4 regions of the Xylophilus rhododendri genome follow, and region 3 is predicted to be linked to each of the others. Evidence: predicted binding sites of a transcription regulator. Region 3 holds the regulator's gene; each other region holds the start of a gene.
What was found. Region 3 encodes sigma-54, which starts transcription at its own class of promoters, with help from an activator protein. Its sites were predicted from a motif close to TGGCANGNAANCTGCTTT; they were not measured.
Positions count from the first base shown of each region.

Region 1: the regulator sigma-54 is predicted to act here: its motif matches at 2,933-2,950, upstream of GT347_RS15450 (isopenicillin N synthase family dioxygenase).
Region 2: the regulator sigma-54 is predicted to act here: its motif matches at 2,167-2,184, upstream of GT347_RS05735 (aromatic/alkene/methane monooxygenase hydroxylase/oxygenase subunit alpha).
Region 4: the regulator sigma-54 is predicted to act here: its motif matches at 2,956-2,973, upstream of GT347_RS14090 (TorF family putative porin).

Region 1 is NZ_CP047650.1:3,334,800-3,339,953, reverse strand. Features, by position in the region: gene GT347_RS15465 (ABC transporter ATP-binding protein) at 1-341, opposite strand, end outside; gene GT347_RS15460 (BMP family ABC transporter substrate-binding protein) at 338-1,420, opposite strand; gene GT347_RS15455 (VOC family protein) at 1,476-1,877, opposite strand; gene GT347_RS15450 (isopenicillin N synthase family dioxygenase) at 1,895-2,896, opposite strand; gene rutR (HTH-type transcriptional regulator RutR) at 3,012-3,803, shown strand; gene GT347_RS15440 (IS481 family transposase) at 4,359-5,154, opposite strand, start outside.
Region 2 is NZ_CP047650.1:1,285,976-1,291,129, reverse strand. Features, by position in the region: gene GT347_RS05760 (tripartite tricarboxylate transporter substrate binding protein) at 1-64, shown strand, start outside; gene GT347_RS05755 (hypothetical protein) at 65-217, opposite strand; gene GT347_RS05750 (hypothetical protein) at 235-474, opposite strand; gene GT347_RS05745 (NAD(P)-dependent alcohol dehydrogenase) at 783-1,826, shown strand; gene GT347_RS05740 (hypothetical protein) at 1,855-2,034, shown strand; gene GT347_RS05735 (aromatic/alkene/methane monooxygenase hydroxylase/oxygenase subunit alpha) at 2,255-3,922, shown strand; gene GT347_RS05730 (NADH:ubiquinone reductase (Na(+)-transporting) subunit F) at 3,957-5,015, shown strand; gene GT347_RS05725 (ferritin family protein) at 5,048-5,154, shown strand, end outside.
Region 3 is NZ_CP047650.1:2,612,869-2,618,022, reverse strand. Features, by position in the region: gene argS (arginine--tRNA ligase) at 1-36, shown strand, start outside; gene GT347_RS12140 (SPOR domain-containing protein) at 75-779, shown strand; gene GT347_RS12135 (thiol:disulfide interchange protein DsbA/DsbL) at 830-1,510, shown strand; gene lptA (lipopolysaccharide transport periplasmic protein LptA) at 1,618-2,304, shown strand; gene lptB (LPS export ABC transporter ATP-binding protein) at 2,301-3,065, shown strand; gene rpoN (RNA polymerase factor sigma-54) at 3,205-4,764, shown strand; gene GT347_RS12115 (helix-turn-helix domain-containing protein) at 4,839-5,154, shown strand, end outside.
Region 4 is NZ_CP047650.1:3,072,355-3,077,508, forward strand. Features, by position in the region: gene GT347_RS14080 (N-acyl-D-amino-acid deacylase family protein) at 1-1,211, shown strand, start outside; gene GT347_RS14085 (YifB family Mg chelatase-like AAA ATPase) at 1,215-2,750, opposite strand; gene GT347_RS14090 (TorF family putative porin) at 3,030-3,764, shown strand; gene glnK (P-II family nitrogen regulator) at 3,827-4,165, shown strand; gene amt (ammonium transporter) at 4,192-5,154, shown strand, end outside.

The DNA of each region.
Region 1 (5,154 bases), 720 kb from region 3:
TCGTCGGGCGTGGGCAGGCCCAGCAGGATGTTCTCCGCCACGCTGAACGGCGCCACCAGCTTGAAGTGCTGGTGCACCATGCCGATGCGGTGGCGTGCCGCATCGCGCGGGCCACCCAGGCGCACCGCGTTGCCGTCCACCAGCAGCTCGCCGGCCTCGGGCGCATAGAGACCGGCGGCGATGTTCATCAGCGAGGACTTGCCCGCGCCGTTCTCGCCCAGCAGGGCATGCACCTCGCCCCAGCGCGCCGAGAACTGCGCGTCGGCCAGGGCGACGAAGCCGTCGAAGGATTTGTGGATGCCCGACAGTTCGAGCGCATGGCCGGGCATCGTGGTCGTCACTTCTGCGTGATCACGCCCTTGACGTACCAGTCCATCTTCCACAGGTCGGCATCCGACAGCGTGGCGCCGGCGGCCACCCGCTCCTTGCCGTCGCGGTCTTTCAGCGGGCCGGCGTAGACCTGCTTGCCCTTCATGATCGCGTCGCGCTCGGCGGTGATCGCGGCGGCCTTGTCCTTGGGCACGCCGGGGCCGAAGCCGGCGATGTCGGTGCCGCCGTCCTTCATCTCGATGAAGGCGCCGTAGGGCTGGGGCTTCCAGTTGCCGGCCATGACCTTCTTCAGTTCGGGCACCAGGAACTTGTCCCACACCCACACCGAGGAACACAGCGTGGCCTTGGGCGCGAACTGGCGCAGGTCGCGGTGGTGGCCGGTGCCGTACACACCGCGCTCCTGGGCGACGAGCTGGGGCGTGGGCGAATCGACGTGCTGGCCGATCACGTCGGCACCCTGGTCGATCAGCGCCATGGCGGCGGCGCGTTCCTTCACCGGGTCGTTCCAGGCGCCGGTGTAGATCACGGTGACGGTGGCGGCCGGGTTCATCTTCTGCGCGCCGAGGGCGAAGGCGTTCACCGTCCAGTTCACCACGCCGAAGGGGTTGGCGGCGACGAAGCCCAGCTTGCCGCTCTTCGATGCCGCGCCGGCCGCCATGCCGCAGAGGTACTGGCTCTCGTAGGTGCGGCCGTAGAAGGATTCGAGATTGGGCCCGTTGGTGGTGCCCGAGCCGTTGAGGAAGGCCACGTCCGGATACTTGGCGGCCAGTTCCTTGAAGGCGTCCGAATAACCAAAGGCGGTGCCGATGACGATGTTGGCGCCGCGCTGGATGAACTTCTCGGCCGCCGGCTTGATGGCCGAGGCGTCTTCCGGAACGCTCTCCACGAACTGGATCTTCTGGCCGAGCGCGGCCTCCACCTTCACCCGTGCTTCGTCGAAGGCCTGGGTCCAGCCGCCGTCGTTCTTGGGGCCGAAATAGATCATGGCGATCTTGGGCTTGCCCTTGAGGGTGAAGCCCTGGGCCGCCGCCTGCGCATGCGCCTGCAGGGACACGGCGGCCAGGGCCAGCAGGGCGAAGACGCCGCTCATCGAACGCTTGACGGACATGGGATACCTCGTTGGGGAGATGAAGAAGAAAGCAAGCTCAGACCGCCTCGCGGTCCATCATGAAATTGATGCGGAAGACATTGCCCTCCGGGTCCAGCAGCACCGCCTGGTACCAGTGGTAGTAGGTCTCGTAGGGCGCCTTGATCAGCGTGGCGCCCTCGGCCAGCGCGCGCGGCACGGTGGCATCGACCTCGTCGAGGGAATCGACATCGATGTTGAGCAGGAACTTCACACCCTGCGTCTCGGCATGCTCGTCGAGCTTGAGCAGCCCGTAGGCCTCGGCCGCGTTGAAGCCCAGGCTGCTGCGGCCGGTGTCCAGGCCGCGGAAGATGGGAGAGCGGATCGCCTCGATCTCGGCGAAGCCGAAGACCCGCTGGTAGAAGCCGCTCAGCGCCACGATGTCGTGCGCGAAGATGTTGACGTAGGAGAGATGCGCCATCGCCGTTCGCTGCGTCCTCAGGCCATGGCCTTGGTGCCGCCGAAGGTCGTCTGCTTGACGAACTTGGAGGTGAGGTGGTCGCCCGAAGTCACTGGCGCGTACTTCGGTGCCTCGCCCGGCGCCAGGCAGCTCGGCAGGCATTCCACGACGGCGTCGTAGTTGGGCTGGTGGAAGAACACCAGCGACTGGCGGCGGTTGCCGCCGGCCGTCTCGAAGGGCGGGTTGTCGACCCGGTGCAGGGTGGAGATCCACTGGTCGTTGGTCCACTGCATCATCAGGTCGGCGATGTTGACCACCAGGCTGCCGGGCACCAGCGGCACGTCCACCCACTGGCCGGCCTTGTTGAAGACCTGCAGGCCCTTGTCGTCGGGCAGCACGATGGTCAGGCTGCCGTAGTCGCTGTGCGCGCCGGCACGCAGCTGGCCGGGCAGCGGGGCCTCGCGCTGGGGCGGGTAGCTCAGCACGCGGAACATGCTGATGTGTCTGTCGATCTTGTCGTCGAAGAAGCGTTCGTCGAGCTTCAGGGCCAGGGCGAAGATGCGCATCAGCTCGCGTGCCAGTTGGCTCATCGCGTCGAAGTACTCGGTATAGGCCTCGCGGAAGCCCGGGATGTCGGGCCAGCGGTTGGGCTCGAAGTGGGCGCCTGCGGCCGGGCCGCGGTGGTAATCGTCCTCGGGCACGCCGGAAGGGCCGATGGAGAAGGACTCCTTCAGGTCGCCCGGGGCCTGCTCTTCCAGGCTGTACGACAGGCCCTCCTCGCCCACCGCGCTGAAGCCGCGCACGGCGTCCTCGCGCGGGCGGTCCACCCGGCGCTTGTCGGCCAGCGGCAGGGCGAAGAAGGTGCGCGATGCGGCGGCCACGCGCTCGATCAGCGCGGGGTCGATTCCATGGTGGGTGATCACCAGGAAACCGATGCTGCGGCATGCCTCGTCCACCGCGCGGGCGACGGCGGCCTTGCCTTCGGGGGAGCCCTCGAACCAGGGCGACAGGTCGATCACGGGAACGGACAACAGGGTCATGGCTTTGCCTCGCGGTGTTCGGTGCTGGCGGGGCGGAATGCAAGGTCCGTGCCATTTGGACCAAATGGTCAAAAGCGCTTGTCGGCCTGCTGGGCGCTGGGCCACACTTGTCCGCATGCCTATCCAGAAGAAGCCCTTGGTGGCCGTGAAAAAGAAAGCCGTGCGCGCGCGGGTGGCCGCCAAGCGAGGTCCTGCATCGGCCGTTCGCCGGCCGCGGCAGGCGGAGGACAAACGCAGCGTGATCCTGCAGGCCGCCCTGGGCTTGTTCTCGCGCTTCGGGCTGCATGGCACCACGGTGGACCAGGTGGCGGCGCGGGCGGATGTCTCCAAGAGCAATCTGCTCTATTACTTCGCCAACAAGGAGGACCTGTATGTGCAGGTGCTGCGGCAGCTGCTGACCGTCTGGCTGGAGCCCTTGCGGGGGTTCAGCGTGGAGCAGGATCCGCGGGAGGCGATCTCGGACTACATCCGGCGCAAGCTGGTGGTGTCTCGGGACAGTCCCGAGGCTTCGCGGCTGTTCTGTCTGGAAATGGTGCAGGGTGCACCGCTGCTGCGCGATGAGCTGGGGCGGGAGTTGCGGGACTTGGTCGAGCGCAAGTCCGACGTCATTCGGGCCTGGGTGGCGGATGGGCGGCTGGCGGCTGTCGAGCCTCACCATCTGATCTTCGCTTTGTGGGCCACCACGCAGCACTATGCGGATTTTGGGGTGCAGGTGCAGGCTTTGACGGGGCGGACGCTGGACGATCCTGTGTTCTTCGAGGAGGCTGTTGGCAGCTTGCAGGCTATTGTTCTGGATGGGGTTTTGGGGCGGGTTGCTGCTCCTGTTTCTGTTACTCCTGCGGAGGGCGGGGCTGGGGCTGCGCGCCCCAGACCGCGCTCACTTTCTTTGCTTCGCCAAAGAAAGTAAGCAAAGAAAGGCGACCCGACACCCGAGGCCCTTCGGGCACCGCTGCGGTACTCGCAAAGGCGGGGTCCACGACAACTCGCTACGCTGCGCTTCGCTCAAACAGGTCGTGGCCCTGATCCGCCTTTGCTCCGTTCCTCGCTCTCGGGCTCACGGGACCCGGGAGCGGGGACAGCGGCTGCTTCGCAGCGCAACGGGCCGTCGCTGCGCTCGGCCTCCGATTGAATAACCCGCCCTTTGTCATCGGCCGCATTTCAGTGGAGGCCGAGCGCAGCGACGGCCCGTCGCCCTGCGAAGCAGTGGCTGCCCCCGCTCCCCGGGTCCCGTCTGCGGGTGAGTGAGGAGCGCAGCAAAAGCGGATCAGGGCCACGACCTGTTTGAGCGAAGCGAGTTGTCGTGGACCCCGCTTTTGCGAGCACCGCAGCGTGCCCCCTCCGAAGGAGGGGGACTCCCGCAGCCGGGTCGCCTTTCTTTGCTTACTTTCTTTGGCGAAGTGTATGGACCGGGGACATGGCTGACACATGTACGAAGACATGGTTGACGCATTCTGCTGTTGATTCAGTGCGCTCTCAAGTCGATCTGCTGAAGCCAGTGATGCATGAAGAAGACGTTGAACAGGCCATCTGTCTGGCCGTGCGGACGCACGGCCACGGGCAGGCCCCGCAGTGCGTTTGACACCCTGTAGCGGCGCCCCCTGAAGCGCAGCTCGCCCAGCCACTTCACGGTCATGACCGTGTCCCCGGGACCGTATTCGATCTCCGGCAGCACCTCGGGATAGCAGCGGGGACTGGCCTGGTAGCGGCTCATCGGCGTCTGCATGGCAATGCCCTGGTGCGGACGCTGCTGGTTGTAGACATCGCGCCAGAGGTCGAAGGCCTGCTGCGCACTGCCGAGATCGCTGAACACGCGGCCCTGCAGGACCTCGGCCTTGAGCGTTCGGTGGAAGCGCTCGTCCTTGCCGTTGGTCTGGGGGTGGTAGGGCCTGCTGAAGCTCACCCGCACGCCGCAGCGGATCAACCAGACCGCCAGGCCGCTGAGCTGCCCGGGCTGGCTCGGTACGCCCCAGGGCGCGCCGTTGTCGGCGTTGATCTGCTCGGGCATGCCGTAGCGGCGGAACACGTCCACCAGATGCTGCTCGACCGCCTGGCTGGTCTCGCCTGGACAGGCGCGGATGGCGAGGTTGAAGCGCGAGTGGTCGTCGAGCAGCGTCAGGGGGTGGCAACGCCCCGAGGCCAGCGGGAAGTGGCCCTTGAAGTCGATCTGCCAGAGCGCGTTGGGCCGCTCGCGCTCGAAGCGTTGCCAGGGCGTGGCCGCGGCACTGGCGGCGCTGGAGATCAGGCCGTGGCGATGCAGG
Region 2 (5,154 bases), 1.3 Mb from region 3:
CATTACAGAGGATGCCGCCTACTTCAAGACGCTGATCGGCAAGCTCGACATCAAGAACGTGTAGTCAGGTGTCGTTGGAGGTATCGAGCTTGGGCTGGCCGCTCTCGTCGGTCGGCCCGCCCTCGGTGCGTTCGTCCTCGGTCACCGAGGTGTTGAGGGACGGAGGCTGCGGTGTCTTTGCAGCGGCCTCGGGCGGAGTTTTGGGATCGGCTGGCATGGGCGGCTCCTTGCGGTTCAGATCGAACGTTCGCTGGCCAGCGTCAGGTGGCAGGTGATGACCGCCTGGCCCTGCGCGTCGTAGGCGAACAGCCGTTCCTTGACGACGAAGGTGTGCGCGCCGAGTGCGGCGATGGCCACGCTGTCGCCGGCCGCCGGCAGGGCCTGCCCGGCATCGAAGTTCAGCGTGGTGTTGGCGACGCCCGGCAGTTCTGCCTTGGTCTGCGCGTCGAGGACGAAGTGGAGGGATGCGGTCATGGCGGGATCTCTCTTGCGGCGGTTCGTGGGTGGAGAGATCCAATGTAGGGGCGCTGCGGACAGGAGATGTTTCCACGCGTGGCAAGACGCACCGCGGGACGGAAAAACGCTGTAGCGATCCGGGACGGTCGGCGCCCACGGCGGCGGCCCCCGGCTGTCCGATCCTGCGACAGCCGCCGTGCTTCCCGCGCCCAGGGAAAACCAGCGCGCCAGGCCGTTTCCGCTTCCCGATCAATCACTTGCCCCGCCACCCCCGGCGCGTGGCATGTCCGTTGCTGAAAGGCGTCTTCCAAAACAAGGAGACACCTATGAAAGCTGCGGTGCTGCACCGTTACGACGAGACCCTGGGCAGTGGTCGCTTCGTCGAATACGAGGACTGGCCCGACCCGAAGATCGAGAGCCCCACCGACGTCATCGTGCGTATCGGCGGCGCCGGTGTCTGCCGCACCGACCTGCACGTGGTGGAGGGCATCTGGCGCAGCAAGGTGCAGGTCTCGCTGCCCTACGTCATGGGCCACGAGAACGCCGGCTGGGTCGAGGCCATGGGTTCGGCGGTGACGGGGGTGAAGGTGGGCGATCCGGTGATCTGCCATCCGCTGGTGACCAGCGGCCACTGCCTGGCCTGCCGGCGCGGCGACGACATGCATGCCGACGAGAGCCGTTTCCCCGGCATCAATGCCGATGGCGGTTATGCCCAGTACCTGCGCACCGGCCAGCGCTCCCTCATCAAGCTGCCGAAGACGCTGGCGCCCAAGGATGTGGCGCCTTACACCGATGCCGGCCTGACCGCCTACCGAGCGGCCAAGAAAGCCTCGCGCCACCTGCTGCCTGGCGAGTTCGCGGTGGTGATAGGCGCGGGCGGCCTGGGCCATATCGGCATCCAGGTGCTGGCCGCGCTGTGCGCCGCCGAGATCGTCATCGTGGACCGCAGCGAGACCGCGCTGAAGCTGGCGCAGGAATGCGGCGCCCACCATGCCGTCAAGGCCGATGGCAGCGAGCTGGAGCGGGTGCTCGAAATCACCAGGGGCCAGGGCGCCGAGGCGGTGATCGACTTCGTCGGCGAGGGCGACGCCGTGGCCCAGGGCCTGGCCATGACCCGCAATGCCGGCACCTACTACGTGGTCGGCTACGGCGGCCGCATCGAGCTGCCCACGCTGGACATGGTGACCAGCGAGAAAAGCATCGTCGGCAACCTGGTCGGCACCTGGCCCGAACTGGTCGAGCTGATGGCCCTGGCCGACCGCGGCCTGGTGCACCTGAAGACCCGCGAATACAAGCTGCAGGACGCCAACCAGGCCCTGCTCGACCTGCACCACGGCAAGGTCAGCGGCCGCGCGGTGCTGATTCCCTGAGCTTTTGCGAACGCCTGGAGGAACACCCATGACACAGGACACGACCGGCGCCCAGAAGGACGCCTTCTTCGCCCAGCTCGGCCAGCTCTCGGACGCGATGACGGCCGCCTTCGGCAAGGACTTCGCCATCGGCGCGCTGGTGCTCGCCGCGCGTTATCTCGCCGAACGCACCGCGCCCGACACCCAGGAGACCGCGCCCGCCCCGTGAAAACCCCGAGCCGCCGGCCGTCCGCCGCGGGACGGCGCGGTGTCCCGGAACAGGACGGCCGCGACAGCCGCATGCGCACCGCCGCAGCGTCCCTCAGAGGGCGGCCAGCGAGGGCATCAGGGATTGGAGCAATGGCACGCGAATCGCAATGAGGAAGCCGGGGCGCCACCCATGCGTCCCGGCAGATCGGCCCAGCGAAACACACACACAGGAGATGACCATGTCCGTTGGTTTGACACTCAACAAGATCACCTCGCAGAAGGGGATCAGCGTGGCGGAGGCCGCCAGGCGCATCGCCGACCTCGGCTGGCAGCCGAGCTATGTGAAGGAAGCGATGACCTTCCCCACCGACTACAAGATCAGCAAGGCGCCGCGCGACCCGATGAAGCAGGTGCTGCGCTCCTACTTTCCGATGCAGGAGGAGAAGGACAACCGCGTCTACGGCGCGCTCGACGCCGCCCTGCGCGGCGACATGTTCCGCAACACCCAGCCGCGCTGGGTGGAGTGGATGAAGCTGTTCCTGGCGATCATTCCCTTCCCGGAAATCTCGGCCGCCCGCTCCATGTCCATGCTCGGCCAATTGGCCCCGGGCGAGGAGCTGCGCACCGGCTTCACCATGCAGATGGTCGACGAGTTCCGCCATTCCACCATCCAGATGAACCTGAAGAAGTGGTACATGGAGAACTACATCGACCCGGCCGGCTTCGACATCACCGAGGCCGCCTTCGGCAAGTGCTACGCCACCACCATCGGCCGGCAGTTCGCCGAAGGCTTCCTCACCGGCGATGCGCTGACCGCCGCCAACATCTACCTGCAGGTGGTGGCCGAGACCGGCTTCACCAACACGCTCTTCGTGGCGATGCCGTCCGAAGCCGCGCGCAACGGCGACTACGCCCTGTCCTCGGTCTTCCTCTCGGTGCAGTCCGACGAGTCGCGCCACATCGGCAACGGCCATTCGCTGCTGATGTCGGTGGTCAACGATCCGGACAACCACCTGCTGCTGGAGCGCGACATCCGTTACGCCTTCTGGCAGAACCACGCCATCGTGGACGCGGCCATCGGCACCATCATCGAATACGGCACCACCGACCGCAGCAAGAACAAGGAAAGCTACGCCGAGCTGTGGCACCGCTGGATCTACGAGGACTACTACCGCACCTACCTGCTGCCGCTGGAGAAGTACGGCGTGAAGATCCACCACGACGACGTGGGCGCCGCCTGGGACCGGCTGGTGAAGAAGAACTATGTGCACAAGGTGGCGCAGTTCTTCGCCGTGGGCTGGCCGGTGAACTTCTGGCGCATCGAGGCGCAGACCGAACGCGACTTCGAATGGTTCGAGCACAAGTACCCGGGCTGGTATGCCGAGTTCGGCAACTTCTGGAAGTGGTACGAAAGAAAGAGCGTGCCCGGCCAGACCAACATCCTCTTCGACCAGGAGAACGGCTACGTCTACCCGCACCGCTGCTGGAGCTGCATGGTGCCCTGCCTGATCCGCGAGGACGCGGTGATGGACGAGGTCGACGGCAAGGTCTACACCTACTGCTGCGAGCAGTGCCGCTGGACCCACAAGACCGCCTTCGCCGCCGAATACGAAGGCCGCGCCACGCCCGCCATGGGCCGCTTCAGCGGACGGCGCGAATGGGAGGAGTGCTATCACGGCTGGGACCTGGCCGATGCGATCAAGGACCTGGGTTTCGTGCGCTCGGACGGCAAGACCCTGGTCTCGCAGCCCCACCTGCGCTTCGACGACCGGCAGATGTGGACCTTGGACCATGTGCGCGGCCACACCCTGCAGAGCCCGCTGACCCTGCTGCGTGCCATGACACCCGAGGCGCGTGAAAAGCACATGGCCGAGTACCGCAAGGGTTTCACCATCAACCCGATCTGAACGGCCGGCCGGCCGAACACGGGAAACCCAGACCATGTCCGAAAAGAAGATCCACAAGGTCCGCTTCGAGCCGGTCGGCGTCGAGATGGAATGCGAGGAGGGCGAGTGGGTGCTGGACGCCGCCTTCCGCCAGGGCATCGCGGTGGCCCACGGCTGCCGCGAGGGCCGCTGCAGCAGCTGCAAATGCGTGCTGCTGGAAGGCGATGCCCAAGTGCAGGACTACTCCACCTTCGCGCTGCCCGACTACGAACGCGATGCCGGCCATGTGCTGCTCTGCCGCACCTACGCCTTCAGCGACCTGACGGTGGAACTGCTGAACTACGACGAGGACCTGATGCGGCGCTCCATCGCCGTGCGGGACTTCCCCGGCGAGCTGGTGGCGGTGAGCGAACTCACCCACGACATCCGCCTGCTGGAGGTGCGGCTGGCCGAGCCGATGAAGTTCTGGGCCGGCCAGTATGTGGAGCTCACGGTGCCGGAGGCGGGCGTGACGCGCTCGTACTCCATGGCCAGCACGCAGAGTTCGCCGGACACCCTGCGCTTCATCATCCGCAAGTACCCGCAAGGGGCCTTCTCCTCGCTGGTCGATGCCCGGCTGCGGCCGGGCACGGCCGTGTCGCTGAAGGGCCCCTTCGGAGGCTGCTTCCGGCGAGAGGCGCGGCCCGGGCCGATGCTGCTGGTGGGCGGCGGCTCGGGCATGGCGCCGCTGTGGTCCATCCTGCAGGACCACATCGAGAGCGGGGAGCAGCGGCCCATCCGCTTCTTCTACGGCGCGCGCAGCCGGCAGGACCTGTTCTTCCTGGAAGAGTTCGCCGCCGTGGCCGCACGGCTAACGGATTTCGAGTTCATCCCCGTGCTGTCCCAGGCCGCGCCCGGGGACGGCTGGACGGGCGAGACCGGCTTCGTGCACGAGGCCCTGCAACGGGTGATGGCCGAACGCCCGCTGCCCGGCCAGGCCGATGCCTATGTCTGCGGCCCGCCGCCCATGGTCGATGCGGTGCTGCCCGCGCTGCAGCGCCTGGGCGTGGCGGCCGAGCACACCCATGTCGACAAGTTCGTCCAGGCCGGCGCCGCGCTGAGCCTGGCCCATTGATCCACCTTCCAAAACCCAACAGGAGACAAAGCATGGATACCGCCACCCTCGATTCGCCCGCGGTCACCTCGGGCGCGGCCGGCGCCGCGAAATTCGCCGGCTCCGACAGCCGCAAGTACAACTACTTCACCCCCAAGGG
Region 3 (5,154 bases):
GCTCTGCTGGGCGTGTCCGCTCCGGCCAAGATGTGATGCAAGCAAAAGGAAAACGCGTGACTCCGGCCCGTACGATGAAACGCCAGTTCGGCGGCACCTTCCTCGGCATCGTCATCGGCGTGGTGCTCGGACTGGGCGCCGCGCTGGCCGTGGCGGTGTATGTCACCAAGGTGCCGATCCCGTTCATGAACCGCAATGCCTCGCGCAGTGCCGAGCAGGACGCGATGGAGGCGCAGAAGAACCGCGACTGGGATCCCAACTCCATCCTCGGCAAACGCGCCGCCGGCGGCAAGGCGGCCGATACCGGCGCGGCCCCGGCCGGCGCCGCCACCGGTGTCGTGGCACCGCAGGCGCCCAAGCCGGATGCCACCATCCCGGCCGCACCCGCGAGTGCTGCGGCGACGGCGGCAACGCCGGCCAGTCCGCGCTCGGCCCCGGCCTCCTCCGATCCGCTGGGCGACCTGGCCCGCACCCGCTCGGCCGCAGCCCCGTCGACCAGCGCCAGCGCCGCGTCCGCCGCGCCTGCGTCCGGCGGTGCCGATGCCTTCGACTACCTCATCCAGGCCGGCGCCTTCCGCACCGAGGCCGATGCAGAAGCCCAGCGCGCCCGCCTGGCCATCATGGGCTGGGAGGCCCGTGTCAGCGAGCGTGAACAGGCCGGCCGCACCGTCTACCGCGTGCGCATCGGCCCCTTCACGCGGCGCGACGATGCCGAGCGGCTGAAGGACACGCTGGACTCCTCCGGCATGGAATCGAGCCTGGTGCGCGTGCAGCGCTGAACTTTTTTACGTCGGACACGCTCTGACCGGCCCAAGGAGCTTCTTTTCTCATGGATCTTTTCTCGCATCTCGATCGCCGCCAATTCACCGGCACCACCGCCGCCCTGATCGGCGCTGCCGCCATGCCGGGCCTGCTGCTGCCCCAGGCCGCATCCGCCCAGTCGGCCGCGCCGCAGGCCGACAAGGACTACGCGGTGCTCAAGCAGCCCGCACCGGTGGACGCGCCCGCCGGCAAGATCGAGGTGGTCGAGTTCTTCTGGTACAGCTGCCCGCACTGCAATGCCTTCGAGCCCGCATTCGAGCGCTGGGCCAAGGCCGTGCCCTCGGACGTGGTGGTGCACCGCGTGCCGGTGTCCTTCCGCGACGACTTCCTGCCGCAGCAGAAGCTCTACTACACGCTCGAAGCGATGGGCAAGGTCGAGCAGCTGCACGTGAAGGTCTTCAACGCCATCCATGTCGAGCGCCAGCAGATCAGCCGCGACGCCGCCATCATCGACTGGGCCGCCAAGCAGGGGCTGGACAAGGCCAAGTTCACCGAAACCTTCAACTCCTTCTCGGTCAACTCCAAGGCGAACCGCGCCAAGCTGCTGCAGGACCAGTACAAGGTCGAGGGCGTGCCGGCCCTGGGTATCGCGGGCCGTTACTACACCGATGGCCAGATGGCCGGCAGCATGGACCGCGCCCTGCAGGTCACCGATTTCCTGATCGCCAAGACCCGCAAGGGCGCCTGAGCTTTCCGGCTCCACACCAAAACCATGCCCGCTTCGGCGGGCATTTTTGTGGGCGGTCCAAAGGGGCGGGCGATGGGCCGTACAATGCCTGCAAGATTCGTGCCCCTATGAAAACATCCAACGCCGCGCCACTCTTGCTGCTGATTTCCGGACTTTTGTTCGGCTCCTGCGCTTTCGCCGAGAAGGCCGACCGCACCAAGCCCATGAACGTGGAGGCCGATGCCCTGCGCCATGACGACCTGGCCCAGACCAGCGTCTTCACCGGCAACGTGGTGCTCACCAAGGGCACCATCATCATCCGCGGCACCCGCCTCGAAGTGCGCCAGGACCCGGACGGCTACCAGTTCGGCGTGGTCACCGCCGACCCGGGCAAACGCGCCTACTTCAAGCAGAAGCGCGACACCCAGCCCGGTGCGCCGGATGAGTTTATCGAGGGCGAGGGCGAGGTGATCGACTACGACGGCAAAGCCGACCGGGTGCGTTTCACCCGCAGGGCGGAGATGCACCGCCTGCAGGCCAGCACCGTGATGGACGAGGTCCACGGCAATGTCATCGTCTACAACAACGTGACCGACGTCTACACCGTCGATGGCAGCCCCACTTCGACCACGCCGAATGCCAGCGGCGCCGCCAACGCCAGCGGCGGCAGCACGCCCGGCGGCCGCATCCGCGCCGTGCTGTCGCCGCGCGGCGCGCCGGGCGAGTCGCCCGCCACCAGCACGCCGCCGGTCGATCCGGGCGGTCCCGCGCCGGCCCTGCGCAGCACGCCTGCCATCGGCGGGAGCAAGCCTTGAACGGCGCGATCGCGGTGAGCAACAGCCGGCTCGAAGCCAACCACCTGCGCAAGGCCTACGGCAGCCGCACCGTGGTCAAGGACGTGTCCCTGTCGGTGCAGAAGGGCGAAGTCGTCGGCCTGCTGGGCCCCAACGGCGCGGGCAAGACCACCTCCTTCTACATGATCGTGGGCCTGGTGCGCTCCGATGGCGGCGACATCAGCATCGACGGCCAGCCGGTCGGCAACCTGCCGATTCACCGGCGCTCTCGGCTGGGCCTGTCCTACCTGCCGCAGGAGGCTTCCATCTTCCGCAAGCTCAGCGTGCAGGAGAACGTGCGTGCGGTGCTCGAACTGCAGGAAGACGAGAACGGCCGCTCGCTCACCCGTGCCGCCATCGAGGAGCGCCTGAACGCCCTGCTGGCCGATTTGCGGGTGGAACACCTGCGCGATTCGCCGGCCATGGCATTGTCGGGCGGCGAGCGCCGCCGGGTGGAGATCGCCCGGGCCCTGGCCACCCAGCCGCGCTTCATCCTGCTCGACGAGCCCTTCGCCGGCATCGACCCGATCGCGGTGATCGAGATCCAGCGCATCATCGGCTTCCTGAAGGACCGCGGCATCGGCGTGCTGATCACCGACCACAACGTGCGCGAGACCCTGGGCATCTGCGACCACGCCTTCATCATCAGCGACGGCCGGGTGCTGGCCCAGGGCACGCCCGAGCAGATCGTCGACAACGCCGACGTGCGCCGGGTCTACCTCGGCGAGCACTTCAGAATGTAAATGGATACCCGCCCAGGCTTCGCACTTCGTGTCTCCGCCAACCCCCCGGGGGGGCAGGCCGGCCGCTTCGGGCGGCCGTGCGCGGCGGCCTCCAGGATTCCGGCGTGCGCTTCGCGCACGGCCTCACGAGGTATTTGGGTTGAAGCAAGGTCTGTCTCTTCGGGTTTCGCAGCATCTCGCGCTGACGCCGCAACTGCAGCAGTCGATCCGGCTGCTGCAGCTTTCCACGCTCGAACTGAGCCAGGAAGTCGAGCAGATGCTCGACGAGAACCCCTTCCTGGAAGCCAGCCTGGACGAGCCGGTCCAGGACTTCGGCTCCGTCACGCCCGAAGCCCCCGCATCCGAGGACGACAGCTACCACACCAGCGCCGACACCAGCAGCACCAGCACGGCCGACACCGCCGGTGAGTCCGAGGGCGAGGGCGGCATGGAGGCCGAACCCAGCTGGGACGGCGAAGGCGGCACCAACGAGGTCGTGGCCGACGACGGCGAATGGGGCGGCGACGCCCCCGCGCGCCAGAACAACCTGGGCGGCGACGAAGCCGTCGATGCCACCGAACTGGCGCGCAGCCAGGAGTCGCTCACCGCCCATCTGCACCGCCAGGCCCTGTCGCTGCGCCTGTCGCCCGAGGACAGCGCTGCCCTGCGTTTTCTCATCGAATCGCTCAACGACGACGGCTATCTGGAAGACTCCCTGCCCTCGCTGGCGCTCGGCCTGGCCGGCCCCGACGAGGAGCAGTCCGAGGAGGTCGAGGAACTGGTGCAGCGCTTCACCATGGCCCTGCGCCTGCTGCAGCACCTGGAGCCGGCCGGCGTGGGCGCGCGCGATTTGCGCGAATGCCTCACGCTGCAGCTCAAGGCCCTGCGCGGGGCCGGCACCGTCCCGCCCGCGCTGGTCGATGCCGCCCTGGCGATCTGCGCCCAGCCCATGGAACTGCTGGCCCGGCGCGACGTGAAGCGCCTGGTCACCGCCTGCGGCGTGGAAGACGAGCTGGTGCGCGCCGCCATGGGCCTGATCGCCCGGCTGGAACCCAAGCCCGGGCGCCGCTTCGTGGACGTGGAGCGCAACATCGTCATCCCCGACGTGCTGGTGCAGAAGATCGGCCGCGGCCCGCAGCCGCGCTTCCGGGTGCAGCTCAACCCCGACGTGATGCCGCGGCTGAAGGTGCACGACATCTACGCCAGCGCCCTCAAGCAGCACAAGGGCGAGGGCAGCGCCGCCCTGCAGCAGCGGCTGCAGGAGGCGCGCTGGTTCATCAAGAACATCCAGCAGCGCTTCGACACCATCCTGCGGGTGTCCAACGCCATCGTCGAGCGGCAGAAGAACTTCTTCGTGCACGGCGAGCTGGCCATGCGCCCGCTGGTGCTGCGCGAGATCGCCGACGAGCTGGGCCTGCACGAATCCACCATCAGCCGGGTGACCACCGCCAAATACATGTCCACGCCCTTCGGCACCTTCGAGCTGAAGTATTTCTTCGGCTCGGCCCTGGGCACCGAGACCGGCGGCAACGCGTCGAGCACGGCGGTGCGGGCGCTGATCAAGCAGTTCGTCAGCTCCGAGGACCTGCGCAAGCCGCTGTCGGACAGCCAGATCTCCGACATGCTCAAGGAGCAGGGCATCGAATGCGCGCGGCGCACCGTGGCCAAGTACCGGGATGCCCTGCGCATCGCGCCGGCCAATTTGCGCAAGTCGCTGTAGCGGCCGGGCCGCATTGTGGCGGCGAGAAAAAACCAATAAACTGGTTCTTAAGCCGCTTAATCGCCAGTTTATTGATGAAAAAGGCTGCAGCCTCCCTCTCTTCCCTGCCCGAGCCGGCGCAGCAATCGCTGCTGTCGCTCGGCCAGCGCCTGCGCGCGCACCGCATCTCACGCGGCTGGACGGTCGCGGAGATGGCCGAACGCCTGCTCTGCTCGCCCACCACCTGGCGCGCGCTGGAAGGCGGCAAGGCCGGCACCAGCGTCGGTGTGCTGGCCCATGCGCTCTGGCTGCTGGGCCAACTCGACGGCCTCGATGCCCTGGCGCCCGCGCCGCTGGTGGCCGCCGGCCGCCGCGTGCGCCGTGCCGCCGGCCAGCCGGTGCCGGGCCGCA
Region 4 (5,154 bases), 460 kb from region 3:
CCACGGTGGTCACCGGCAACTGCGGCATCAGCCTGGCGCCGTGGACCGCACGCGCCGGCCAGGGTGTGCCGCAGCCGCTCAACCTGCTGAGCGACGATCCGGCGGACTTCCGCTTTCCCACCTTCGCCGGCTACCTGGCGGACCTGGAGAGCCGGCCCGCCGCCATCAACGCCGCCTGCCTGGTGGGCCACACGGCCCTGCGCGCGGCAGCGATGGAGAGCCTGGACCGCAGCGCCGACGCGGCCGAGATCGCCCACATGCAGGAGCTGCTGCGCGAGGCGATGGAGGCGGGCGCGATCGGGCTTTCGACCGGCGCCGCCTATCCCGCCGCCATGCCGGCGAGCACCGCCGAGATGGAAGGCGTGATCTCGGCCATGCGCGGCTATGGCGGCGTCTACGCCAGCCATATCCGCGACGAGAGCGACCGCATCTTCGAGGCCATGGACGAAGCGATCGCCGTGGGTGCGGCCGGCGCGGCCAACACCGTGCTCTCGCACCACAAGCTGATCGGCAAACACAACCACGGCCGCTCGGTGCAGACCCTGGCGCATGTGGCGCAGGCCCGGCTCAGCCATCCGGTGGCGCTGGACGCCTATCCCTACACGGCCGGCTCCACCGTGCTGCGCAAGGACCGGCTGCCGGTCTCCAGCCGGGTGATCGTGACCAAGTCGGTGCCGCATCCGGAACACGCCGGCCGCGACCTGGACGACATCGCCCGCGACATGGGCCTGTCGCCCGAGGACGCGGTCGATGCCCTGCAGCCCGCCGGCGCCATCTACTTCCTGATGGACGAGCAGGACGTGCAGCGCATCCTGAAATTCCCCGCCACCATGGTCGGCTCCGACGGCATCCCGCACGACAGCGCGCCGCATCCGCGCCTGTGGGGCACCTTCCCGCGGGTGCTGGGCCATTACTGCCGCGACGTCGGCCTGTTCACCCTGGAAGAGGCGGTGCACAAGATGACGGGGCTCACCGCCACCCACTTCAAGCTGCCCGGCCGCGGTGTGCTGGCGGTCGGCAACTTCGCCGATGTGACGGTGTTCGACGCCGGCGGCATCGCCGACCTGGCCACCTGGGAAGCACCGACACGGCAGGCCGCCGGCATCGATGCGGTACTGGTCAACGGCGCCCTGGCCTGGCGCGACGGCGCGGCCACCGGCGTTTTCAAGGGCCGGGTGATCCGGCATTCGGACGGCGGCGCGCCGTCCTGATGATCAGTCCGGCGCGCGCAGCACCCGGCGGTACTGCGCGGCCTCGGCCAGATGGACCGCGGTGACCGCCGGCTCCCCCGTCAGATCGGCGATGGTGCGCGCCACCCGCAGCACCCGGTGCGTGCTGCGCGCCGACCAGCCCAGCTTGGCGGCGGTCTTGTGCAGAAAGGCCAGGGCCTGGGGCGCCAGCGCCGCATGCAGTTCGATATCGCCCGCCTGCAGCCGGTGGTTGCCGCAGCCCTGCCGGTGCAAGGCGCGTTCGTGGGCCTGCCGCACCCGGGCGCGGATGGCGGCGCTGTCCTCGCCGGGCGGCGCATGCAGCAGGCGGTCCGGCGGCAGGGCCGGCACCTCGATCTGCAGGTCGATGCGGTCGAGCAGCGGCCCGGAGATGCGCGCCTGGTAACGCTGGATCTGTTCCGGGCTGGAGCGGTAGGGGTTCTCGCGGGTGCCCAGGCCGCCGCAGGGCGTGGGGTTCATGGCGGCGATCAGCTGGAAACGCGCGGGGAATTCGGCGCGCAGCGCGGCGCGCGAGATGCTGATCTGGCCGGTCTCCATCGGCTCGCGCAGCGCTTCCAGGGCAGGCCTCGGGAACTCCGGCAGTTCATCGAGGAAAAGCACCCCGTGGTGGGCCATCGAAATCTCGCCCGGCCGCGGCGGCGACCCACCGCCCACCAGCGCGGCGGCACTTGCCGTGTGATGCGGCGCCCGGGTGGGCCGCGCGCCCCAGGCGCGCAGATCGAAGCGGCCCGACAGGCTGGCGATGGCCGCGCTCTCCAGCGCCTCGTCCAGCGACATCGGCGGCAGCAGCCCGGCAAAACGCTGGGCCAGCATCGACTTGCCCGAGCCCGGCGGCCCCACCATCAGCAGGCTGTGGCCGCCGGCGGCGGCGATCTCTAGCACCCGCTTGGCGCTGTCCTGGCCGCGCACGTCGCGCAGGTCGGGATAGCAGAGCGGCTCCGACAGCGCCGGTGCGCCCGGCCGGGCCCAGCCATCGCCCGCTTCGGGCGGGCCTTCGGCCGTCTCGGGCAGGAACCGGCCGACCACATCCAGCAGGTGCCGGGCGCCATACACCTCACGCCCCGGCACCAGCGCGGCCTCGCTGGCGCTGGCCGTCGGCAGCACCAGCCGCACCGAGGGCGAACCCCGCCGCAGCGTCAGCGCCATGGCCAGCGCGCCGCGCACCGGCCGCAGTTCGCCCGACAGCGACAGCTCCCCGGCGAACTCCCAGCCCGCCAGCCGGCCCGCGTCCACCTGGCCGCTGGCCGCCAGGATGCCGAACGCGATCGGCAGATCGAAACGCCCCGAATCCTTGGGCAGGTCGGCCGGCGCCAGATTGACGGTGATGCGTTTGCTGTGCGGAAACTCCAGCCCCGCGTTCAGCAAGGCCGAGCGCACCCGCTCGCGCGCTTCCTTCACCTCGACATCGGCCAGCCCGACCAGCGTGAAGCAGGGCAGGCCGTTGGCCAAGTGGACTTCGACCGTCACCGCGGCCGCCTCCATGCCCTGCAGGGCCCGGCTTTGCACGACGGCAATCGACATGGGATTTCCTTATGAAGCGCGACCGAATCTCGCGAAATCCGGCATATTAACAAGAATGTTAGTGAGCGCTCTGCACTATCTCTGGGCATAAAAATGCCCGAGGCGCCGATTCGGCGCAATCATGTTCTGTCAAAAGAACAAGATGCACCGCGAGCATTAGGGTATGCCCTGGCTTTGGTGCATCCCTGATGGGTCGAGGGACATCTGGCATGGATCGTGCAATTTGCTCTGTGGCAATTTGTCACACCCACCCCCTTCCACCCCCCGGAGAAGAGAGAAATGAAGAAAGTCCTGTTCGCGCTTGCCGCCGTCGCCACCGCCGCACTTCCCCTTGCCGCGAGTGCCCAGCTGACCGCCAACGTCTCCCTGACGTCCAACTACAAGTTCCGCGGCCAGGACCAGGACGCCTCGCGCACCAAGGGCCTGAAGCCCGCCCTGCAAGGCGGCTTCGACTACGCCTTCGGCGAGACCGGCTTCTACATCGGCAACTGGAACTCCTCGGTCGACTGGCTGCCCAACAACAGCCTGGAAAGCGACTTCTACGGCGGCTACAAGATGACCGCCGGCGACTTCGCCCTGGACTTCGGTGCCCTGGCCTACATCTACTCCGGCTACCAGCCCGCCAAGACCGTCGAGCTCTACGCATCGGCCGGCTGGGGCCCGCTGGTCGCCAAGTATTCGCACACCGTCTCGGACGGCTACTTCGCCTTCTCCAACGCTTCGGGCCAGCGCCTGGACGGCCAGGGCACCGGCTACTTCAACCTGGCCTATGCCCAGGAAGTGATGCCCAAGGTCACCGTCAAGGCCGCTCTCGGCTACACCCGCCTGTCCAGCGACATCCGCCACGATGCCAGCACCAACTGGTCCAACTACACCGACTACAACGTCGGCGCTGCCTATGATTTCGGCAGCGGTGTCTCCTTGAGCGGTGCCGTCGTCGGCGCCAACAAGAAGGATGTCTACGGCTTCATCAACAAGAACCGCTTCGTCGTCACGCTGACCAAGGCCATGTGACGATATCGCCGGCGCCAGCCCCGCTGTGCGCCGGACTCACAACAACTCGGAGGATTGAAAATATGAAATTGGTGACAGCGATCATCAAGCCCTTCAAGCTCGACGAAGTGCGCGAAGCACTCTCGACGATCGGGGTACAGGGCATCACGGTGACCGAGGTTAAGGGCTTCGGGCGCCAAAAAGGCCATACCGAGCTCTACCGCGGAGCCGAATACGTCGTCGACTTCCTGCCCAAAGTGAAGATCGAAGCGGCCGTCTCGGACGACCTGGTCGAACGCGTGATCGAGGCCGTCGAAGGCGCCGCACGCACCGGCAAGATCGGCGACGGCAAGATTTTTGTCTACGACCTCGAACAGGTCGTGCGCATCCGCACCGGTGAAACCGGTCGCGAGGCACTCTGATCCGGCAGGACGAAAGAGCACAAGCCATGAAAAAATTCCTTGCTTCCCTCCTGCTGGGCGCGAGCCTGATCGCCGGCGCCTCGTTCGCCGTCGCCCAGAACGCACCCACCACCAACGCCACCGGCACCACCGGTGAAGCCAGCACGGCCGCACCGGCCGCGACAGCTGCTGCCCCGGCCGCACCCGCTGCCGCCGCTCCGGCTGCGCCGGCCGCCGCCGCTGCTGCTGCACCCGCAGCCGCCGAGGCAGCGCCCGCCGCCGCGCCGGCACCGGTGCCCAACAAGGGCGACACCGCCTGGATGCTGGTCTCCACCCTGCTGGTGCTGATGATGGCCGTGCCCGGCCTGGCCCTGTTCTACGGCGGCCTGGTCCGCAGCAAGAACATGCTGTCGGTGCTGATGCAGGTGCTGGTCACCTTCTCGCTGATCCTGGTCCTGTGGTTCATCTACGGCTACAGCCTGGCGTTCACCGAGGGCAATGCCTTCGTGGGCGGCTTCGACCGCTTCTTCATGAAGGGCATCTGGGACAACACCGCCGGCACCTTCGCCAACGGCGCGACCTTCAGCAAGGGCGTGGTCATTCCGGAAATCGTGTTCGCCGTCTTCCAGGCCACGTTCGCCGGCATCACCTGCGCGCTGATCGTCGGTTCGTTCGCCGAGCGCATCAAGTTCTCGGCCGTGCTGGCCTTCATGGTGCTGTGGTTCACCTTCAGCTACATCCCGATGGCCCACATGGTCTGGTTCTGGATGGGTCCGGACGCCTACACCGGCGCTGACGTGGTCGACGCGATGAACGCCAAGGCCGGCCTGCTCTGGCAGTGGGGCGCGCTGGACTTCGCCGGCGGCACCGTGGTGCACATCAACGCGGCCGTCGCCGGCCTGGTGGGCGCCTACTGCGTGGGCAAGCGCATCGGCTTCGGCAAGGAAGCGCTGACCCCGCACAGCCTGACCCTGACCATGGTCGGCGCCTCGCTGCTGTGGGTGGGCTGG